DNA from 2 places in the Arthrobacter sp. YC-RL1 genome. Region 2 is predicted to be linked to the other one. Evidence: riboswitches for the same ligand, from Rfam matches in the RefSeq annotation. Region 2 holds a riboswitch; the other holds the start of a gene.
What was found. A riboswitch is a leader RNA that binds a small molecule or an ion and turns the genes downstream of it on or off. The one in region 2 is predicted to bind thiamine pyrophosphate.

Region 1 (7,083 bases), 380 kb from region 2:
GGATGTCTGGCGCAACTCGGTGGAGGGAGGACGCGACTTCCTCTCGGCCGCCGACGTGGACGCCGTTGCCAACGCTCTCGAAGCGGTCTACTCCCAGCGCGTCTCGGTGCGGATCGCCCAGCTGGGCAAGGAGATCATCGGCTTCGCCGCCTGGAGCGAAACACAGATCGAGCTCTTGTGGGTACGCCACCACGACCGCCACCACGGCGTGGGCAGCGCGCTGCTGAATGACATCCTCGCGCTGTGCCCGGCGGCCTGCATCCAGATCAATGGGCAGAACGCGAGCACCCTCTCGTTTTTTCTCGACCACGGGTTCCAGATCGAAAAGGAAGCCGAGCACACCGACCAGCTGGCCCGGATCCAGCTGCGCCATGTCCGGCTTTCGGCCCCGGACGTGTCACGATAGATCCATGAGCGAAAACACCCGTGAACTGCGTGAAGTCAAAGTCGAACGAGTAGAGTCCAAAAGGTACCGGGCGACCAGCGGCGAAACCGGTGCCAGCCTGGAATTCGGCCAGGGCGAAGGGCTGCTGACCCCGGTGGAGCTGCTGCTGGCGGCCATCGCCGGGTGCTCGGCCATCGACGTCGACGTGGCCACCACGCGCCGCAGCGAGCCGGAGAAGTTCGAGGTGGCCGCCAGCGGCTACAAGCTGAGCGAGGAGGGCGCCGGACGCATGGAGGACATCAAGATGTCCTTCGACCTGAAGTTCCCGGACACCGACGAGGGCCGCAAGGCCGCCGGCATGGTCGAGCGCATCGTGAAGCTCTCCCACGACAAGTACTGCACGGTCTCGCGCACCGTCGAGCTAGGGGCCAAGGTCACCAGCGAGATCGCCGACTAGCGAACCTCCGGCCGCGGCGGGAAGCCGGCAGGGAGCCGGCGCATCACAACGCCGCATCACAACATAGTCAACATGCAACTGCCCGGTGCAGCGGCTCGTGGGGCGGATTCGGGAAGACCGAATCCGCACGAGCGCTGCCCGGGCAGTTGCGCGTGCGCCGCCGCGCAGGGGAGCGTGCCCCGAGCGCGGACGGCGGAAGCCTAACGCTGGGCCAGGACCTGGAAGGTGATGGTTCCCTCGGCATCCACGTTCGCGTCGAGCACCTTGTCATCCAGGGCGTCGGTGACCAGCTCGTCGAGGAAGACGGGACTGCCCTCGCCCTGGATCACCTGGTCCGCCGGCTGCGGGCCGTCGACGACCCGCACGGCGAAACGCGCGGTCTGCTGGCTTTCGGTCTCGTCGGCGGGCTGGATGCGGAGCCCCGCCTCGTTGTCCTCCGTCTGGTTGGTGACCAGCGAGGTCACGATCGCATCGGCCTGATCGGTCAGTGTCAGCACTGTATTCTCCTTCCGGTTGCGGTGCCGCCCGGTTCCGGGCGCCTTCACGCAACGCTTCCGTACGAGCCGGGGCGCGGGCAAACGAACTCATGGATCTTTGAGGATTTACCCATCCGGCACCTTGGAACGAGGCGCGCCCGGGACTCCCGGACCGGCTGCGCCGCGCGCGAAGATGACGCGCCCGCGGCGCAGAGTTGGCATTTGTGGTGCAGCTCATGCCTATAATCGCTTCAACTCCGCGGGAGCCTGAACCGACCAGGCTGAGAGGGCACCGAGCCGACCGCTACACCTGATGCGGGTCATGCCGCCGTAGGAAGGAAGTGCCGTCGTTGCACGTTGCCATCATCGGGGCCGGGATCATCGGCTTGTCCACCGCCTTCGAACTGCGTTCGCGCGGCTGCGAGGTCACCGTCATCGACCCGGATCCCGGGCAGGGGGCCAGCCGCGCCGCGGCCGGCATGCTCGCCCCAGCCGCCGAAACCACCTGGGGCCACGGAATCCTGCACGAGCTGCTCGGCGCCTCCAACCAGGCCTACCCGGACTTCGTGCAGCGCATCGAGCAGGCCACCGGCCGGCGCCCGGACTACCTGCAGAACGCAACCCTGGTGGTCGCCGCCGAACCGGCCGACCGCGACGCCCTGCACGAGCTGGTGCAGCTGCAGACGTCCCTGGGCTTCAGCGCGCAGACCCTGCTGCCCAGCGCCGCCCGCCGGCTGGAACCGGCGCTGGCCAGCAACATCGCCGGCGCGGTGCGCTGCGCCGGGGACCACCAGATCGACCCGCGCTCCGTGGTGGCGATCCTGGCCGGGCACCTGGACGCCCAGCTGGTGCGCGAACCGGCCGTCGAGCTGCTGCAGCGTGCCGGGACCACCCACGCGGTGCGTACCCGCAGCGGCCGGATCATCGAGGCGGACCAGGTGGTGCTCGCCGCGGGCCTGGGCACCGTGGCCGGGACGCCGGAACTTCCGCTGCGCCCGGTCTACGGGGACATCTTCCGGCTGCAGGGCCCTGCGGGCCCGCGGCTGCTCACGCACACGGTGCGCGGGATCGTGCATCGCGACCCGGTCTACCTGGTGCCGCGCGCGGACGGCTCGCTGGTGCTGGGCGCCAGCAGCCGCGAGGACGGCAACGAGGCGGTCAACATCGGGCAGATGCACAAGCTGCTGGACAACGCCCGCCGCCTGGTGCCCGGGATCGTCGACTGCTCGCTGAACGAGGTCATCGCCCGCGCCAGGCCCGGCACCCCCGACGACCGGCCGCTGATCGGGCGGCTGGATGACGGAATGGTGCTCTCCACCGGCTATTCCCGCCACGGGGTGCTGCTCACCCCGTTCGGCTCCTCGCTGACCGCGGACCTGGTCCTGAGCCAGCCGCCGCACGCAGAGCACGCCCGGGCCGTGGACCCCGCGCGCTTCAGCGGCGGGAGTGCGCCGGACCCGGCAGGACTTTCCCGAGCTGAACCGTCCCGAACCGATCCTTCACGACTTGCACCGACCCGAATGGAGCTGCACCCATGACCATCGACATCACGCTGAACTCAACCCCCACCACGATCCAGCAGGGTTCCACCCTGCGCGATCTGGTCTCTTCGCACTTGGGCCGCGAACTTGACGAACAGGGCCAGGCCGCCGACGGCACCAAGCTGGGCCTGGCCGTCGCCGTGAACGGCGCGGTGGTCCCGCGCAGCGCTTGGGCGCAGCGGGAATTGGCCGCCGGCCACACCGTCGAACTCGTCACCGCCGCCCAGGGAGGCTGAACCAATGCAGCGCAGCACGCAGAACACCACTGAAACCACCGCCGCCGCGGACCTCACCGAGCTGGATGCCGTCAACGACGCCTTCGAGGTGGCAGGGCGCAGCTTCGGCTCCCGGCTGATCCTGGGCACCGGCGGGGCCACCTCGCTGAGCACCCTGGAGCAGGCGCTCGCGCTCTCCGGCACCGAATTGACCACGGTGTCCATCCGGCACTACTCGGCCGGCGGCTCGGCCAGCGTGTACGAGCTGCTGCAGCGCCACGGCATCGCCGCGCTGCCGAATACCGCTGGCTGCTTCACCGCCCGCGACGCGATCCTCACCGCCCACCTGGCGCGCGAGGCGCTGGAAACGAACTGGGTGAAGCTGGAGGTGATCGCCGACGAGCACACCCTGCTGCCCGACCCGCTGGAGCTGTTCGCCGCCGCCGAGCAGCTGGTCGCCGACGGCTTCGAGGTCTTCGCCTACACCAACGACGACCCTGCGCTGGCCGCCCGGCTGCAGGACGCCGGGGTCGCGGCGGTCATGCCGGCCGGGGCGCCCATCGGCTCCGGGCTGGGCATCCTGAACCCGCACAACATCGCCACCATCGTCTCCCGCGCCACCGTCCCGGTGATCCTGGATGCCGGGGTGGGTACCGCTTCCGACGCCGCGAAGGCGATGGAGCTGGGCTGCGACGCGGTGCTGCTGGCCAGCGCCGTGACCCGCGCCCACAACGCCCCGCTGATGGCCGCCGCGATGCGCGACGCCGTGCGCGCCGGACGCGCCGCCCGGCTGGCGGGGCGCATCCCGGTGCGCGACACCGCGCTGGCCTCCTCCCCGGGCGAGGGAATGATGCAGGCGCTGATCGGGGACTTCTCGTGAGCGGCCGCGCACCGCTGGTCGCACCGCGCACCGCGCTGGACCCTGCCCAGCTGGCCCGCTATTCCCGGCACCTGACCCTGCCCGGGGTCGGGGAGGAAGGCCAGCGCCGCATCGCCGCCGCGCGCGTGCTGGTCATCGGCGCCGGGGGACTGGGCAGCCCGATCTCCAGCTACCTGATCGCCGCCGGCGTGGGCACGCTGGCGGTCATGGACGACGACACCGTGGAGCTGTCCAACCTGCAGCGCCAGATCATGCACCGCCAGTCGGACGTCGGGGCGCGCAAGGTCGACTCGGTGCCCCGGCTGGCGGCGCAGCTGAACGACCAGGTCCTGGTGGTTCCCCTGGGGCAGCGGCTGACCCCGGACAACGCGCTGGAGCTGTTCGCCGGCTACGACCTGGTGATCGACGGCAGCGACAACTTCGCCACCCGCTACCTGTCAAACGACGCCGCCGAGCTGACCGGAACCCCGCTGGTGTGGGGCACGCTGTTCCAGTTCTCCGGCCAGGTCTCGGTGTTCGACCCGCGCACCGGGCCGATGCTGCGCGACCTGTTCCCGGAGATCCCGGACGCGGACTCGGTACCCAGCTGCGCCGAGGGCGGCGTGTTCGGCGCCCTGTGCGGGGTGGTCGGCTCGATCATGGCCGTCGAGGCGCTGAAGCTGATCACCGGAACCGGTGAAACCCTCTCCGGCAAGCTCTGGCTCTACGACGCGCTGAGCGCCGGGGTGCGCACCCTGTCCTTCGAACGCGACCCGCAGCGTGCCCGGGTGCGCAAGCTGGGGAACTACGCGCAGGAATCCTGCGCCCTGGCCCCGGCCGTTGGCCAGTTGGGCGCGGCGGAGCTGGAAACCCTGCGAGGCAGCCAAGCGGCGCCGGGCCGGGTGCTGGTCATCGACGTGCGCGAGGACTGGGAACGGCAGATCGCCGCCATCACCGGCAGCGTGCACGTGCCGCTGGATCAGGTGCTCTCCCGCGGCTGGGACGCGATCCCCGCCCAGGGCGCCACCCACGTGGTGCTCGCCTGCAAGAGCGGGGCCCGTTCGCTGCGCGCCGCCCAGGCGCTGGGCCCGCAGCCGGCCGGGGCGCAGGTGCTGAACCTGTCCGGCGGCACCCTGGAGTGGTACCAGCAGGTGCGCGGCGAGGCGCTGGCCTATTGACGACGCGGGCCAGCGGCCGGCTGGGATACTGGATCCATGGACGTATTGGGCGAACTGGCGTTTCGCGAACTCACCGACGCCGACGAGCAGCAGGCCATCGACGCGCACCACGCGCTGCTGGCCGACGACTTTGAATTCCTGCCCTCCTGGACGGAGAAGGGAAACTGGGCGGACTACGTGTACCGGATGAATGCCGGGCGGCGCGGGGAGCACGTTCCCGAGGGCTGGGTCCGCTCGGCCCTGTTCGTCGCGGTGGACCAGGACGGCTGGCTCCTGGGACGGGTGTCGGTGCGCTACGCATTGAACTCCTCCCTGGAGCATCTGGGCGGGCACCTCGGCTACGGGGTGCTGCCCGAGGCGCGCCGGCAGGGAGTCGCCGGGGCGCTGTGCCGTTTCGGGCTGGACGAGCTGCGCGCGGCCGGGGTCCAGAGGGCGCTGATCACCTGCGCCGCCGGCAACGTCGGATCGCGCGCCACCATCCTGCGCTGCGGGGGAGTTCCCGACGCGCAACGCCCTCAAGTCGTTGACGGGGACGGAACCGCCCACCTGCGATTCTGGGTGCCGATCGCCTGAACCCGCGGGTTCACCCGGATGCTGCGTGCTTTTTTCTGTATGTTTTGACACACCTCCCCGGTTGGCTTGCCATGAGAGCGTAGAATAAATAGCTGGGTCGACTTTGGCCCCGACTCCATTGACCCTTAACTCGAGCAGAAGTGAGCCTTCACGCATGTCAGATAACATCACGAGCCGCGAAGAACTGCGCAACGTAGCAATCGTTGCGCACGTCGACCACGGCAAGACCACCATGGTCAACGCAATGCTTCAGCAGACCGGCGCTTTCGACAGCCACGGTGAAACCGAAGACCGCGTGATGGACTCGGGCGAGCTGGAGCGCGAAAAGGGCATCACCATCCTTGCCAAGAACACCACCGTGTTCTACAGCGGCCCGGCCGCCAACGGCAAGCAGATGACCATGAACATCATCGACACCCCGGGCCACGCCGACTTCGGCGGCGAGGTCGAGCGCGGCCTGTCCATGGTTGACGGCGTGGTGCTGCTGGTTGACGCTTCCGAGGGCCCGCTGCCGCAGACCCGCTTCGTGCTGCGCAAGGCCCTGGCCGCGAACCTTCCGGTGATCATCGTGGTCAACAAGACCGACCGCCCGGATGCCCGCATCGACGGCGTCATCTCCGACTCCATGGACCTGCTGCTGGGCCTGGCCTCCGATCTGGCCGACGAAGCACCTGACCTGGACCTGGACGCCATCTTGAACGTCCCAGTCGTCTTCGCCTCGGGCAAGGCCGGCTACGCCTCGATGAACCAGCCAGCCGACGGCTCGCTGCCGGACAACGAGGACCTCGAGCCATTGTTCGAGACCATCATCAAGCACGTTCCTGCCCCGACCTACACCGAGGGCGAAGTGCTGCAGGCCCACGTGACCAACCTGGACGCCTCGCCGTTCCTCGGCCGCCTGGCACTGCTGCGCATCTTCAACGGCACCCTGCGCAAGGGCCAGCAGGTTGCCTGGGCCCGCCAGGACGGCACCCAGAAGCAGGTCAAGATCACCGAGTTGCTGGCCACCAAGGGCCTGACCCGCGTTCCAGCCGAATCGGCCGGCCCGGGCGAGATCGTCGCAGTCGCCGGCATCGAGGACATCATGATCGGCGAGACCCTCACCGATCTGGAGAACCCGAAGCCGCTGCCGCTGATCACCGTCGACCCGCCGGCAATCTCCATGACCATCGGTATCAACACCTCGCCGCTGGCCGGCAAGGTCAAGGGCGCCAAGGTCACCGCACGCCAGGTCAAGGACCGCCTCGACAAGGAACTGATCGGCAACGTATCGCTGAACATCCTGCCGACCGAGCGTCCGGATGCCTGGGAAGTCCAGGGCCGTGGCGAACTGGCCCTGGCCATCCTCGTGGAGCAGATGCGCCGCGAAGGCTTCGAGCTGACCGTGGGCAAGCCGCAG
Region 2 (7,083 bases):
CAGACCTCGCTGTTCATGGTGGCGGGGCTGATCGAGCGCCGCGCCGGCAGCGCGAACGTGACCCGGCTGGGATCGCTGGCCAAGCTGTCCCCGGCGCTGTCGCTGCTGTTCTTCATCCCGGCCATCAACTTGGGCGGCATCCCGCCGTTCTCCGGCTTCCTGGGCAAGTTCGGGCTGCTGCATGCGGCCGCGCAGGATGCAGACGCGTTGACCTGGGTGGTCATCGCCGCCGGCCTGCTGACCAGCCTGCTGACCCTGCTGGCGATCATCCGCGTGTGGGCCCGCATGTTCTGGCGCCGCGCGGCGGACGCCGAGATCCCCAACCCGGACCTGGTGGACGAGGCGGCGAAGGTCGCGGACCAGACCGCCGCCGGCGGCGCCCAGGCGCCGCACCTGGGCCTGAAGCTGGCCCGCGAACTCGAATCCGAGGCGCTGCCCTGGGGCATGCGCTACGCCACCGGCTCGCTGGTGGTGGCGGGCATCGCGCTGACGGTGTTCGCCGGGCCGATCTTCGAGTTCTGCCAGCGAGTGGCGGCGCAGCTGATCGCCCACGAACCGTACATCAACGCCATCCTGAGTTACTGAGCGGAGGGACAACATGCCGAACAAGAACCTGGCCCCGCGCGACCAGCGCATCGACGACGCGCTGGACACCGCCGGCGTCCGCCACCGCGCCACGCTCAAGCAGGAGTGGCCGCTGCTGCTCCTGCTGGTTTTCGTCTGGGGAGCGCTCTGGCAGGACTTCTCCCCGGGCAACCTGATCTTTGGCGCCGTCATCGCGCTGGTCATCGTGAACCTGTTCCCGCTGCCGCCGGTGGTGCTCTCCGGGCGGCTGAACCTCTGGTACTGCGTCAAGCTGTTCGGATGGTTCCTGGGCCAGGTCGTCGCCGCCAGCGTCCACGTCGCCTGGCTGGCGGTGGTGCGCGGGAAGAAGACGCGCAGCTCGGTGATCGCGGTGCCGCTGCGCACCGACTCGGACCTGATCGTGATGACCGTGGGCCATGTGCTGACGCTGATTCCCGGGTCCTTCGTGCTCGACGTGGACCGCAGCTCCTCGACCCTGTATCTGCACTACATCGACGTCGACTCGGCCCAGGAGGTCGCGAAGGCGCGGGAGAACATCCGCGACATCGAACGCCGCCTGATCATGGCCATCGGCAGCCAGGACGAGTACGAAGCCATCAAGAACGAATGCAGCCCCCGCGTGAGAAGGACAAAGGAGAAGCCATGATCGAAGTTGTCGTCTGGATCTGCGGCAGCCTGCTCGGGCTGGGCGCCATCGCCTGCCTGGTCCGTGTGGCGAAAGGCCCCTCAATCCTCGACCGGGTGCTGGCCCTGGATGTCATGCTGCTGATCATCTCCGCGGCCCTGTGCCTGGAGATGGCGTTGAACAGGCACACCGACTACGTGCTGTTCGTGGTCGCCGCCTGCACCATCGGGTTCATCGGCTCGGTGACCGTCTCGCGCTATGTCTCGGATCAGAGGAACGCGTAATGGACCTTTTCCTCGACATCCTCGTCGCCGTGCTGCTGATTCTGGGCTGCCTGATGTCCCTGATTGCCGGCATCGGCCTGCTGACCTTTCCCGACATGCTCACCCGCATGCATGCGGCCACCAAACCCCAGGTGCTGGGCTTCCTGCTGATCTTCGCCGGACTGGCCATCCACCTGCGCAGCTGGACCGTCATCCCGGTCCTCGTCCTTGCCTGGGCGATGCAGCTGCTGACCGCCCCGGTGTCTGCGCACATGATCGGCCGCGCCGGCTACCGCACCAAGCACGCGGCCAAGGAGACCCTGTACTCCGACGAGCTGCGCCAGGTCGTGGAGAAGGTGACCTCCGCCCCGCACACCGGGACCGTGCCGGAAATTGATCCGCAGGAGACCGGGCCGGACGCGAAATAACTTCAACCAACAGCAGCGGGCCATTCCCTGAGCAGGCAATGCCCCGCTGCTGTTGCGCTGGAGTGCTACTTGGTGAACTTGGCGATGGCCTTGGTGGTGCCGCGATCAGCCAGCACTTGGATGACCGCTGCGACCACGGCGGAGAACACGGCGAAGCCCAGCGCCTGGCGCATGGAAGCCTCGGCGGCTTCCTCGCTGCCCTTGCGCGGGGCGGTGTTGCCGGTGAAACCCTTCCAGACCTGATCGACCAGCTTGCTGCCGAGGAAGCCCGCACCCAGGGAAATGCCGGTTGCGATGAGCTTTTGTACTGCGTTCATGTGGACCTCACGTTCAACGTTGTGACTTATCGTTCCGTTGCCAGCTTACCTGCGGTATGGTGGGTGGGCAGTAATTATTCCGACAGGGGAGCGTCAAGCCGTTCGCGGCGAAAGGCGCTGAGAGTGCGATAGATCGCAGACCCTCGAACCTGCTCCGGTTAGTACCGGCGAAGGAAGTCGAGCATCTCGGATGCGGACCGGCGCTGGACAGCGCCCCGATTCCGTTCATCCCCCCTCCTGATCAAGGAGGACACCTCATGAGCACAACCCGCACGACGCAGCGCAGCACCTGGCGCGTAGTCGATATCGTCATCGCCTCGGTCATCGCCGTCGCTTCCGGCGTGGTCTTCTGGGCCTGGTCCGCGAGCTACGGCCTGTTCTCGCTGGCCTTCACCGCCTTCCCACCCGGCACTGCCCTGCTTACCGGCCTGTGGCTGTTCCCGGCGGTGCTCGGCGCGCTGATCATCCGCAAGCCCGGCGCCGCACTGTTCTGCGAGGTGCTGGCCGCCGTGGTCGAGGCGCTGCTGGGCACGCACTGGGGCATGCCGGTGCTGATTTCCGGCCTGGTCCAGGGCCTGGGCGCCGAGCTGGTGTTCGCGCTGTTCCGCTACCGTCGCTGGAACCTGCCGGTGGCGTTGCTTGCAGGCCTGGGCTCGGGCCTGTTTGCCGGCCTCAGCGAAGCCTACGTCGTGGGCAGCGTGGCCGAATACACCGAGTTCATGAAGCTGTTCCACGTGGGAGCCACCGCCGTGTCTGGCCTGGTCGTCGCCGGCCTGCTGTCCTGGTGGATTACCCGGGCGCTGGCCCGCACCGGCGCGCTGAGCAACCTCGCCAGCCGCCGCGCGCACCTGGAACCGGCGCTTGCGGTGCGCAAATGAGCGCCGCCGCCAACGGGCGTACGGCCCCGCTGACCCGGCAGGGTGTGGAGATCAGCGCGCGCGGCTTCACCTGGCAGCATGCCGAGCGCGACCGCCCGGCCATCGCCGGACTTGACGTGCAGATCCCTGCAGGTCAGAAGGTGCTCCTGCTGGGCCCCTCGGGGGCCGGCAAATCCACCTTCCTGCATGCGCTGGCCGGCGTGCTCGAAGTCGACCAGGACGCCGGTCCCACCGGCGAGCTGCTGGTCGGCGGGCAGGACGCGTTCGCGCGCAGCTTCCCGGTGGGCCTGATGCAGCAGGATCCGGAAACCCAGGTGGTGCAGAGCCGGGTGGGTGACGACGTCGCCTTCGGCGCCGAGAACCTGGGCATCGACCCGCAGGAGATCCGCGAGCGGATCCCGCAGGCGCTTGACGCCGTGGGGCTCGGCGCACTGGGCTACGAACATCGCACGCAGGAACTGTCCGGCGGGCAGAAGCAGCGCCTGGCCCTGGCCGGGATCCTGGCCATGCGCCCCGGGCTGATGCTGCTTGACGAGCCGACCGCGAATATCGACCCGGGCAGCATCCCGCCGTTGCGCGATGCAGTGATCGGCGCCGTGGAGTCCACCGGGGCGACGCTGATCGTGGTGGAGCACCGGCTGGAGGCGTGGGCCCGGCAGGTGGATCGGGTGCTGGTGCTGGCCCCCGGCGGGGGGATCGCCCACGACCTGCACCCCGAGGCGCTGGCCGGGGACGCGGCGGTGCGCGCCGAATTGGCGCAGGCAGGGGTCTGGATTCCGGGCTATGTTCCGCAGACCTCGCCGGCGCCGAGGGCCGGCGGCGCCCCGATGCTGCACGCCGAGGAGCTGGTTTGCGCGCGGGGCGAGCATGCTGTGCGCACCGCCCCGGCCAGCTTCGAGGTCACCGGCGGCAGGGCCCTGGTGATCCGCGGGGAGAACGGGGCAGGGAAGTCCACGCTGGCACTGACCCTGGGCGGGCTGCTGCAACCTGTGTCAGGCCAGTTCGCCGCCAGCCCCCAGCTGGCCGACGGGTTGCCGCCCTCGCCGTTCAGCTGGAAGGCCGGAGCGCTGGTCGCCCGCATCGGCTCGGTGTTCCAGGAACCCGAGCACCAGTTCGTCACCCAGTCCGTGCGCGAGGAGCTGGCTTTCGCGCCGCTGCGCGCCAGGCACGGCGCGGCCGAGGAGCAGAAGTACGATCCGCGGCAGGTCGAGGCCCGGGTGCAGGAGTTGCTGGAGCGGCTTGGCCTGCAGGACTTGGCCGAAGCCAACCCGTTCACGCTTTCCGGAGGGGAGAAGCGCCGGTTGTCGGTGGCCACAGTGCTGGCCGCCTCGCCGGACGTGGTGATCCTTGACGAGCCGACCTTCGGGCAGGACGCGAACACCTGGCGCGAGCTGGCGCAACTGCTCATCGAGGAACTCGCCGAATCCACCGCGATCATCGCGGTGACCCATGACGAGCATTTCGCCGCGGCGCTGGGGGCCGACGAGCTGGTGCTGGCGCCGGCCGAGGTGGCCGCCGCGAGGACCTCGTCGGGGCCGATGCTGGACGCCCCAGTGGGGGACAGCTGGCTGGCGAAGATCAATCCGCTGGCCAAGTTCGGCGCGATCGCCGGGGCCACCTTGCCGCTGATCAGCACGGTGGACTGGGTTTCGGCGGCGGTGGTCATCGCGGCCACGCTGCTGATGCTGCCGCTGGCGGGGCTGGGCATCGGCGGGTTCTTCCGCCGCGGCTGGCCGCTGCTGGCGGCCGGCGTCATGGCGGCCTGGGGCATCGCCCTGGTGGGCCAGGATTCGGGACGGGTGCTGCTGGATCTGGGGATCTTCGACATCACCGAGGGCTCGGTGGCCGGAGGCGTCGCCACGGGGCTGCGCGCATTGGCCATGGCGGTGCCGATGGTGCTGCTGCTGTCCACCACGAACCCCAGCGACCTGGGCGGCGCGCTGTCCCAGCAGCTGAAGGTGCCGCACCGTTTTGTGCTCGGTGCCTTGGCGGGCATGCGCCTGCTGGGCTTGATGGTGGAGGAATTCACCACGCTGACCCTGGCGCGGCGGGCCCGCGGCATCGGCAACCTGGGCACCGTGCGCCAGCGCGTGGGTGCGAAGCTCGGCCAGCTACTGGCGCTGCTGGTGCAGGCGATCCGCCGGGCCGGGCGCCTGGCCACCACCATGGAGGCCAAGGGCTTCGGCACCGGGCAGCGCACCTGGATCCGCACCGCCACCTTCACCCGGCGCGACGGTGCGGTGCTGGCCGCCGGCGTCCTGCTGGGCGCCGCGGCCATCGCGGCCGCCATCTGGGCCGGGACCTACAACCTGATCTGGTAGCCGGGGCTAGCGGATCGAATCGGCCAGGGCGGACAGCTGTTCGTGCAGCTCGGCGTCCATCCGGATCGGCTTGGCATCCAGGGTGCGCACCGGGGTGAGCAGGCGGACCGAGGACACCAGCCACACGCCGTCGGCCTGGTACAGGTCCTCCGGGCGCAGCGGGCCGTAGCCCAGCTCCCAGCCGTCCTGCTGCGCGGCGTCGAAGATGGCGCTCTGGGTGGTGCCGGGCAGGATACCGGTTTCCAGCATCGGGGTCAGCAGGCGGCGGGTTTCTCCGTCGCGTTGGGCCAGCAGCACGGTGGCGGTGGGTGCTTCGAGCACCACGCCGTCGGCGGAGGTGAAGATGACCTCGTGGGCGCCGTGCTTGCGGGCGTAGCGCAGCGCCGCCATGTTCACCGCGTAGGACAGGGTCTTGGCGCCCATCAGCAGCCACGGTGCGCGTTCGGCGAGCTTCGAATCGTAGCCGCGGTCCAGGAAGAGCACATCCACGCCGGTTTCCCGCTGCTCCATGCCCACGCGCGGGGCGGGGGTGACGGTCACCCAGCACACGGCCGGGTCCTGGTCCAGTTCGCCGCGCATGGCCACCAGCTTGACTACTGCTTCCTCGGCGCCGCCGGTGGCGTCGAAGTCGGCGACAGCGGTGTCGACCGCTGCACGCCAGCTGCGCTCGTCCGGGACCGGCAGGTCGGAGGCCTCGGCGGAGACCGCCAGGCGAGCCAAGTGTGCCTCGATCTTGCGGACTGCCTGCTGGGTGTACAGCATCGACTCGAAGACCCCGTCGCCGCGGTTCACGCCCTGCAAGGTGACCGGGAGCTGGGGCGCGTTGATGTCGGCAAGGCGTCCGGCGGGATAGGCCGGATCGAGGAATACAAGAGAACTCATTCTCCAAGGTTATCGAATTTCCCGCCAAGTCCGCGCGCGAAGCCCCTGCGCAGGCTCTTCGTGGACTGCATTCCTAGAAGAGGCAGGGGATTCGATAGGCTAGGCAAAGATGTTTTTCCCGCTTCTCTAACTGCGGGATGCGGCGCACACGCCGCAGACGCCCACGGGCGCTGACGTGAGGGGGGTGCCGCGATGTGGCCGAGTAACGAAGTGATGCTGCAGATCGGCGGCGTCGTGTGGAGCATCCTTGTCGCGGCCGAACTGGTGGTGCGCTACTTCATGATCGGCATCGTCCCCGGAAACCGGCGTCCCACCACGGCCATGGCCTGGCTGCTGGCCATCTTCTTCCTCCCGGTGGTCGGCCTGGTCGCCTACTGGCTGTTCGCCAACCCGAGGCTCTCGCGCCGCCGGCTGGAGAAGCAGAAGCGGGCGCACGACGAGATCATGCGCGGCACGGCCCACATGCAGCTGCCCGAGGAATTCCACTCCACGGAGGAATGGGTCGAATCGGCGGTCATCCTCAACCGCAACCTCGGCGCCATGCCGCTGGAAGGCGGGAACACCGTGCAGGTGCTCTCCGACTACCGCGGCTCGCTGGAAGCCATGCGCGAGGAGATCGACAAGGCCAAGCGCTACGTGCACATCCAGTTCTACATCATGGGCGACGACCCGGACTACGTGGATCCGGTGCTGGATTCCCTGGAAGCGGCCGTGCAGCGCGGGGTCAATGTGCGCCTGCTCTTCGACCATCTGGGCACGCTGCGCGTGAAAGGCTACCGCAACT

Region 1: another riboswitch for thiamine pyrophosphate. It lies ahead of thiO (glycine oxidase ThiO); the one in region 2 lies ahead of ATC04_RS04895 (ECF transporter S component).

Annotation. Positions count from the first base shown of each region.
Region 1 covers NZ_CP013297.1:1,427,168-1,434,250, forward strand. Annotated here, with positions in the region: gene ATC04_RS06725 (GNAT family N-acetyltransferase) at 1-406, shown strand, start outside; gene ATC04_RS06730 (OsmC family protein) at 411-842, shown strand; gene ATC04_RS06735 (hypothetical protein) at 1,043-1,339, opposite strand; TPP riboswitch at 1,568-1,672, shown strand; gene thiO (glycine oxidase ThiO) at 1,660-2,856, shown strand; gene thiS (sulfur carrier protein ThiS) at 2,853-3,095, shown strand; gene ATC04_RS06750 (thiazole synthase) at 3,100-3,954, shown strand; gene ATC04_RS06755 (ThiF family adenylyltransferase) at 3,951-5,111, shown strand; gene ATC04_RS06760 (GNAT family N-acetyltransferase) at 5,148-5,684, shown strand; gene typA (translational GTPase TypA) at 5,839-7,083, shown strand, end outside.
Region 2 covers NZ_CP013297.1:1,051,666-1,058,748, forward strand. Annotated here, with positions in the region: gene ATC04_RS04870 (Na+/H+ antiporter subunit D) at 1-585, shown strand, start outside; gene ATC04_RS04875 (Na+/H+ antiporter subunit E) at 599-1,231, shown strand; gene ATC04_RS04880 (monovalent cation/H+ antiporter complex subunit F) at 1,228-1,494, shown strand; gene mnhG (monovalent cation/H(+) antiporter subunit G) at 1,494-1,901, shown strand; gene ATC04_RS04890 (DUF4235 domain-containing protein) at 1,967-2,218, opposite strand; TPP riboswitch at 2,293-2,411, shown strand; gene ATC04_RS04895 (ECF transporter S component) at 2,476-3,096, shown strand; gene ATC04_RS04900 (ATP-binding cassette domain-containing protein) at 3,093-5,417, shown strand; gene ATC04_RS04905 (aminodeoxychorismate lyase) at 5,424-6,299, opposite strand; gene cls (cardiolipin synthase) at 6,513-7,083, shown strand, end outside.